DNA from 2 places in the Pseudomonas sp. XS1P51 genome. Region 2 is predicted to be linked to the other one. Evidence: riboswitches for the same ligand, from Rfam matches in the RefSeq annotation. Region 2 holds a riboswitch; the other holds the start of a gene.

Region 1 (3,405 bases), 2.3 Mb from region 2:
ATGACTTTACCCATGACCCAGCCACGAATGCCTTTGCCGTCATCGGGTTTGGGTGGTGCGTTGGTTTCAGCGACCAGCACGTCGCCATTGGGCAGCACATAGAGCCAGCGCGGGTGATCGAGCCCTTCGGCAAACGCCGCCACCTGAGTCCCCGCCGCGGCGGTGGGTTTGGCACCGTCCGGCCAGCCGATCGCCGGGGCGATGTTCACCGTCGGGATCAGGGTCTTGTTCGGTTCTGGCAGTTTGGGCGACGGTCCGGTGCCGTCGGAGACTTGCAGGCTGGAGGTTTCACCACAGGCGGCGAGCCCTCCGGCGAGCGCGATGACGAGAACGAGCTGGGGCTTGCGCATGCTGATCTTCCCTATGAATGCATTGACCTAATCATAGAGAAGCTTAGTCGTGCGATGGTTCAACCGGTCAGCCGCGGGCTTCCCTGAGCAAGATGGCAATGCCGGGGTGATAGTTGCCGGCTTCGTTGCGCAACTTGCGATAGGCGTACGGGAAATACCAGGCCACGGCGCAGGTATGTTCCTTTTGCAGGTCGTCGACCATGTCCTGAAGCTCTTCCGGCGTAGCACTATGCTGGGCCTTTTGCGGTGCAACGAACAGGCAGCCGAGTTTCAGGTCGCTGGCGTAGGCGATCCTTTTCGCGTCGCTGGTGATATCGATCAGGGCCTGACTCAGGTTCAGACTGTTGACCCGCGGCCAGCGTTGAGTGGCCTGAAGGTAGGCGCGTTCTTCGGGGGTGGCGATAAACAGATCGGCGCGGGCGTTGCGTTCACCTTCTTCGTTCTGTTTGCGGGTTGGCGTTTGTTGCAGCGTGACCATTTCCGCCATCCAGGCAGCCGCGGAGAGCAACCCGAGGTTGGCTTTTTCGTCGTACCAGTAAGGCGTGTCGTTATCGCCACGCACGGCATTGTAGCGGTCGATACAGTCAAACCAGCGTTCCAGCACCGGACGCAGGAATTCCAGCTTCGGGTTGCTGATGATCATGCCTTGCATGTGGCTCCCTCTTCTTATTGTGTTGTCAGGTTGTGGCTCTTTGATATCACTGCTGTGAGTGTGGCACAAGATTGACGTCATTTAGTTGATCAACGGCAGTTATTCGCTCAGTGGCGTCCCGGCTTTAATTGACGCTCCACCCCCAACCCTCTAACCTTCGCGGCTTGTTTCAGGTGCTCTGTGGCATTGGTCGACAGAGTGAAACAGGGAAGCCGGTGAGTCATCTCTTCCAGGGAAGAAGATCACGATCCCGGCGCTGCCCCCGCAACGGTAAATGAGTGAAGACTGTGCCTTGAGCCACTGTGTCGATAATCGACATGGGAAGGCGCGCAGTCCGGCGAACGCCGCTCATGAGCCCGGAGACCGGCCTGATTCATCCAGTGGCATCACGGTGGGCGATGCCAGGCTTCTTGCCGTCTATTCTTGTGCCTGCCCGCCGTTTCCAGCCTCAACGGAGAGCTCCCCCATGACTGATACCCCCGATCGTGACGAACGCCATTTGGCGCGCATGTTGCGTAAAAAAGCCGTAATCGACGAACGCATCGCCAACTCTCCGAATGAATGCGGCCTGCTGCTGGTGCTGACCGGCAACGGCAAAGGCAAGAGCAGTTCGGCGTTCGGCATGCTCGCCCGGTCCATGGGTCATGGCATGCAGTGCGGCGTGGTGCAGTTCATCAAGGGCCGCAACAGCACCGGCGAAGAATTATTCTTCCGGCGCTTCCCCGAGCAGGTGCGTTTTCATGTAATGGGCGAAGGCTTTACCTGGGAAACTCAGGACCGCCAGCGCGACATCGCCGCCGCCGAGGCCGCTTGGGCGGTGTCGCGCGAATTGCTGCGCGATCCGTCCATCGGCCTGGTGGTGCTCGATGAATTGAACATCGCCCTCAAGCACGGTTACCTCGATCTCGATCAGGTGCTCAGCGATTTGCAGGCGCGTCCGCCGATGCAGCATGTGGTGGTTACCGGTCGCGGCGCCAAACCGGAGATGATTGAACTGGCCGACACCGTTACCGAAATGGGCGTGATCAAGCACGCATTCCAGGCCGGGATCAAAGCGCAAAAAGGCGTCGAATTGTGAGTCAACCACGTCATTGCCCGGCGGTATTGATTGCCGCGCCGGCCTCCGGTCAGGGCAAGACCACTGTCACCGCTGCGTTGGCCCGTTTGCATCGCAATCAGGGGCGCAAGGTTCGCGTGTTCAAGTGCGGCCCGGATTTCCTCGACCCGATGATTCTCGAGCGCGCCAGCGGTGCGCCGGTGTATCAACTGGACATGTGGATGGTCGGCGAGCAGGAAAGTCGTCGATTGTTGTGGGAAGCAGCCGGTGAGGCGGACCTGATCCTCATCGAAGGCGTCATGGGGCTGTTCGACGGTACGCCGTCCAGCGCCGATCTGGCGCGACACTTTGGTGTGCCGGTGCTTGGCGTGATCGACGGCACCGCCATGGCGCAGACCTTTGGTGCGCTGGCCCTGGGGCTGGCTCGCTATCAGCCGGACTTGCCGTTCGCCGGGGTGTTGGCGAACCGCGTCGGCACGTTGCGTCACGCGCAATTGCTCGAAGGTAGCCTGACCGAAGGCTTGCGCTGGTACGGTGCGTTGTCCCGGGAAACCGGGATCGAATTGCCGAGTCGGCATCTTGGTCTGGTTCAGGCCAGCGAGCTCAATGATCTCGATCTGCGTCTCGATGCGGCGGCCAATGCCTTGGCCAGCAGCTGCGAGGTCGCGCTGCCGCCGGCGGTGGAATTTGCCGCTCCTGATGTGATCGCTGCCGAGCCATTGCTGGCCGGCGTGCGGATTGCCGTGGCCCGTGACGAGGCGTTTGCCTTTACCTATGGCGCGAGCCTGGATCTGCTGCGGGCCATGGGCGCCGAGCTGCTGTTTTTTTCGCCGATCCGTGACGCAAGCTTGCCGGAGGCAGGCAGCCTCTACTTGCCCGGCGGATACCCTGAATTGCACCACGTGGCGCTTTCACGGAACACAACGATGCTGACCGCCATTCGTGCTCACCATGCCGCCGGGAAACCGCTGCTGGCTGAATGCGGCGGCATGCTTTATCTGCTCGATTCGTTGACCGATGTCGAGGGCACTCGCGCTGAACTGGTCGGCTTGCTGGCAGGGGATGCGGTGATGCAAAAGCGTCTGGCAGCGTTGGCACTGCAAGCGGTCGAATTGCCGGAAGGTTCGTTGCGCGGGCACACCTATCACCATTCGTTGACCCGCACTGAACTTGAGCCGATTGCTCGAGGCCTGAGCCCTAACGGTGGGCGTGGGGCGGAGGCGGTTTATCGTGAGGGGCGGATGACAGCCTCTTATGTGCATTTCTATTTTCCGTCCAATCCATCGGCGGTTGCCGCGTTGTTTGCGCCTGACCTTGAGGTCGCCTTCGCGAGCAGGCTCGCTCCC
Region 2 (3,405 bases):
GCGTTGGCAGCCCAGGCCGACCACCAGGGTCGGCGCTGCGCTGACATCAGTCATGCGTGGTATTGGCCATCGCTTTTGCGGCGGAACAACCAGGCACTGATCAGGCCCAAGGCCAGCCAGAACGCCACGTTGGTCAGCTGCGAAGCGATTTTGAACTGCGATTCCAGCACTTCCGGAGCGAGCATCGAATGGACTTCCGGTTGCGGCGCGCCGATCACATGGGGAACGGCCAGGATCGCCACGCCGAGGATTTTCATCAGCCAGTGGCGGCTGAACACGATCAGGGCGATACCGACAGCGGTGGAGGCGGCTGTACCGATCCACCAGATCTGCCGTTGCGCCAGATCGGCAGCGACAGTGCCCGGCAGCTCAGGTGGCAGGCCCAGCGTCGGCGCCAGTACGAACGTCGCATAACCGGCCAAGCCCCAGAGCAGGCCCTGAGAGGTTTTAGTCGGTGCGCGCAAGGTGTAGAGACCAGCGAGCATCAGGGCGAAACCCACGGCAACCACCAGATTACCCCCGGTGGTCGACAGCACGCGCTGCCAGCCGTCTTCCGGCTCCCAGGCTTCGGCATCGTGGGTGTGAGCGGCGACGGCACCTGCGGCGTGTTCGTGGATTTCAACAGCGGCCGGCTCGGATTTTTCGTAGGTCTCGGCTTGTAAAATCAGTGGCGAGACCCAGAAACTTTGCAGCAGCGTCAGCAACAGGGCGGCCAGCAGCCCGGTGAAACCTGCGGTTTGCGCAATACGCTTGATCATGTCGGCAGGTCTCAATGGCACGGGAATGCGGCGCTGTGACGGGTATCGTGAGCGGCGTTGTGCACCGCTTCGATGTGCGAGAAACCGGCGAAATACACAAGGCACGCGCCCAGGATCGACGCACACACGGCGGCGGTCAGGCGTTGAGTTTGGGTCGTGGTGCTGCTGGCGGTGCTCTTATCGGTGTTGCTGGGGCCGGTACTGCTGATGATCGACATGGCGCTTCCCTCTGGTCTGTCAGCGGGTGAATAGAGCGCATGGAGGACCCCTGCGAATCGCGCACGCAGAGGCTCAAACAGCGCCCGCCCACCGCGGGTTTGTTATTCAGTGAACGTAACGGTCACTGTGTGTTGCGGGCCGGTCTCCGGGCTCACGAGGGGCTTGGGCTGACGCCGAAACCTGCAAGAATCACCTTCCCATGCCGAACTGCTGGCACAGTGGATTTGATCCTTCGCTCGCTTACCGTTGCGGGGGCAGCACCGGACTGACATGGCTTTGAGTAAAGCACATGATTCACCGGTTTCCCGTTTCACCCTGTGAAGGGCACCCGTAACAAGGCGTGTAGGAGAGCATGGCCGGGGGCTGGGCGTCAATTGGCATGGGTTCTCAACTCGGCACTGAAGTGACTTCATCGCGAGCAGGCTCGCTCCCACATTCGATTGCGGCCAACTGTGGGAGCGAGCCTGCTCGCGAAGGGGCCGGTGACGACGCTACAAGACATTGACCCGCCCCCAAGCGATGCGTAGCCTTGCGCTTTCGAGGTTCTTCGGCGTTTGCCGAAGCTAAGAAGGGAACGCGGTCGATGCCGCGGCTGCCCCCGCAACTGTGAACGGTGATGTTCGCTGCCACGCCACTGCAAGCCCTATCGATCGGGCACGCGGGAAGGCGCAGCCAACGCCAGTCCAACGACTGGCAAGCCGTCAGCCAGGAGACCTGCCTCGACACAGATTCTCACTACAACCGGGCGGGGTGATCCGGTGGCGAACTCTCCCGCGCGCGCATCCGTCGCAGCGATTGTCGTCCCGTATGCCCGCCACCTTGCCAAAGGGCATCCGATGAAAACACTGGCCAAACTTCCCGTCACCATCGTTACCGGCTTCCTCGGCTCGGGCAAAACCACTTTGCTGCGGCACATGCTCGACAATGCTCAAGGCCGTCGCATTGCGGTGATCGTCAACGAGTTCGGCGAGCTGGGCATCGACGGCGAAATCCTCAAGCAGTGCTCCATTGGCTGCACCGAAGAAGAAGCCAACGGCCGCGTCTATGAACTGGCCAACGGCTGCCTGTGCTGCACCGTTCAGGAAGAATTCTTCCCGGTGATGCGCGAACTCGTCGCCCGTCGCGGCGACCTCGATCACATCCTCATCGAAACCTCGGGCCTGGCCCTGCCAAAGCCGCTGGTTCAAGCCTTCCAGTGGCCGGAAATCCGCAGCGCCTGCACCGTTGACGCGGTCATCACCGTCGTCGACAGCCCGGCCGTCGCCGCCGGCACCTTCGCCGCATTCCCGGACCAGGTCGACGCCCAGCGCAAGCTCGACCCGAACCTGGATCACGAATCGCCACTGCACGAGCTGTTCGCCGATCAACTGGCCAGCGCCGACCTGGTGATCCTCAACAAGGCTGACCTGATCAGCCCTGAAGACCTGGCCCGCGTGCGCCTGGAAGTCGCCGAAGAGCTGCCACCCGCGGTAAAAGTCATCGAAGCCAGCAGCGGTCGCCTGCCACTGGACGTACTGATCGGCCTTGGTGCCGGCTCCGAAGAACACATCGACAGCCGTCACAGCCATCACGATCACCACCATGAAGGTGAAGACGATCACGATCACGATGCATTTGATTCGATCTCCATCGAACTGCCGCAAGCCGACGAAAGCCTGCTGATGGACGCGCTGACCCAACTGGTGGTCAAGCACGGCATCCTGCGCGTCAAGGGTTTCGCCGCGATCCCGAACAAACCGATGCGCCTGTTGATCCAGGGCGTGGGCACGCGTTTCGACAAGCATTTTGACCGTCAGTGGGGCGCCGATGAAGCGCGTACCACCCGCCTGGTGTTGATCGGTCAGGAGCTGGACGCCGCTCAACTCGAAGCGCAATTGCGCGCTGCACTCAGCGTTTAAGCCATGCACCTGCTCAGGACCCAGCCCGGCGGTTTCGTGTCGGATGACAACATCGCCGACCTTGGACAAACCCCCGCCGAGCTGGTGATCCTGTGCAGCGGCGATTCCAGCCTGGCGCTGCTCGCCGAAGCGGCGCAGCAGTTGCCCGACGATTACCCGAGCGTGCGTCTGGCCAACCCGATGCAGGTGCAGAATCACGCGTCGGTCGACCTGTATGTCGACGAAGTGCTGCGCCACGCCAAGGTGATCTTGATTTCACTGCACGGCGGCATCGCTTATTGGCGGTATGGCGTCGAGCGTCTGGTGGAGTTGTCCGAGCGCGGTGTGCAGCTGATTCTGGTGCCCGGCGATGATCGCCCCGACCCGGAGCTCAGCGACCTGAGCACGGTGGTTGCCGAGGACCGCGACCGGCTCTGGCATTACCTGCGTCAGGGCGGCATGGCCAATGCCCTTGACCTGTTTCGCTGCCTCGCCAATCGCTGGCTGGATCGCGACTACGCCTGGGCCGAGCCGCAAACCCTGCCACGCAC

What was found. Region 2 has a riboswitch for cobalamin ahead of cobW (cobalamin biosynthesis protein CobW). Riboswitches for the same ligand answer to the same signal wherever they lie in the genome.
Region 1: another riboswitch for cobalamin. It lies ahead of cobO (cob(I)yrinic acid a,c-diamide adenosyltransferase); the one in region 2 lies ahead of cobW (cobalamin biosynthesis protein CobW).

The regions. Positions count from the first base shown of each region.
Region 1 is NZ_CM142707.1:7,072,645-7,076,049, forward strand. Features, by position in the region: gene ACYZUD_RS32700 (PQQ-dependent sugar dehydrogenase) at 1-350, opposite strand, end outside; gene ACYZUD_RS32705 (hypothetical protein) at 418-1,002, opposite strand; cobalamin riboswitch at 1,157-1,388, shown strand; gene cobO (cob(I)yrinic acid a,c-diamide adenosyltransferase) at 1,469-2,080, shown strand; gene ACYZUD_RS32715 (cobyrinate a,c-diamide synthase) at 2,077-3,405, shown strand, end outside.
Region 2 is NZ_CM142707.1:2,105,602-2,109,006, reverse strand. Features, by position in the region: gene ACYZUD_RS09655 (cobalamin biosynthesis protein) at 1-54, opposite strand, end outside; gene ACYZUD_RS09650 (CbtA family protein) at 51-758, opposite strand; gene ACYZUD_RS09645 (CbtB domain-containing protein) at 770-976, opposite strand; cobalamin riboswitch at 1,097-1,324, opposite strand; cobalamin riboswitch at 1,501-1,713, shown strand; gene cobW (cobalamin biosynthesis protein CobW) at 1,814-2,875, shown strand; gene cobN (cobaltochelatase subunit CobN) at 2,879-3,405, shown strand, end outside.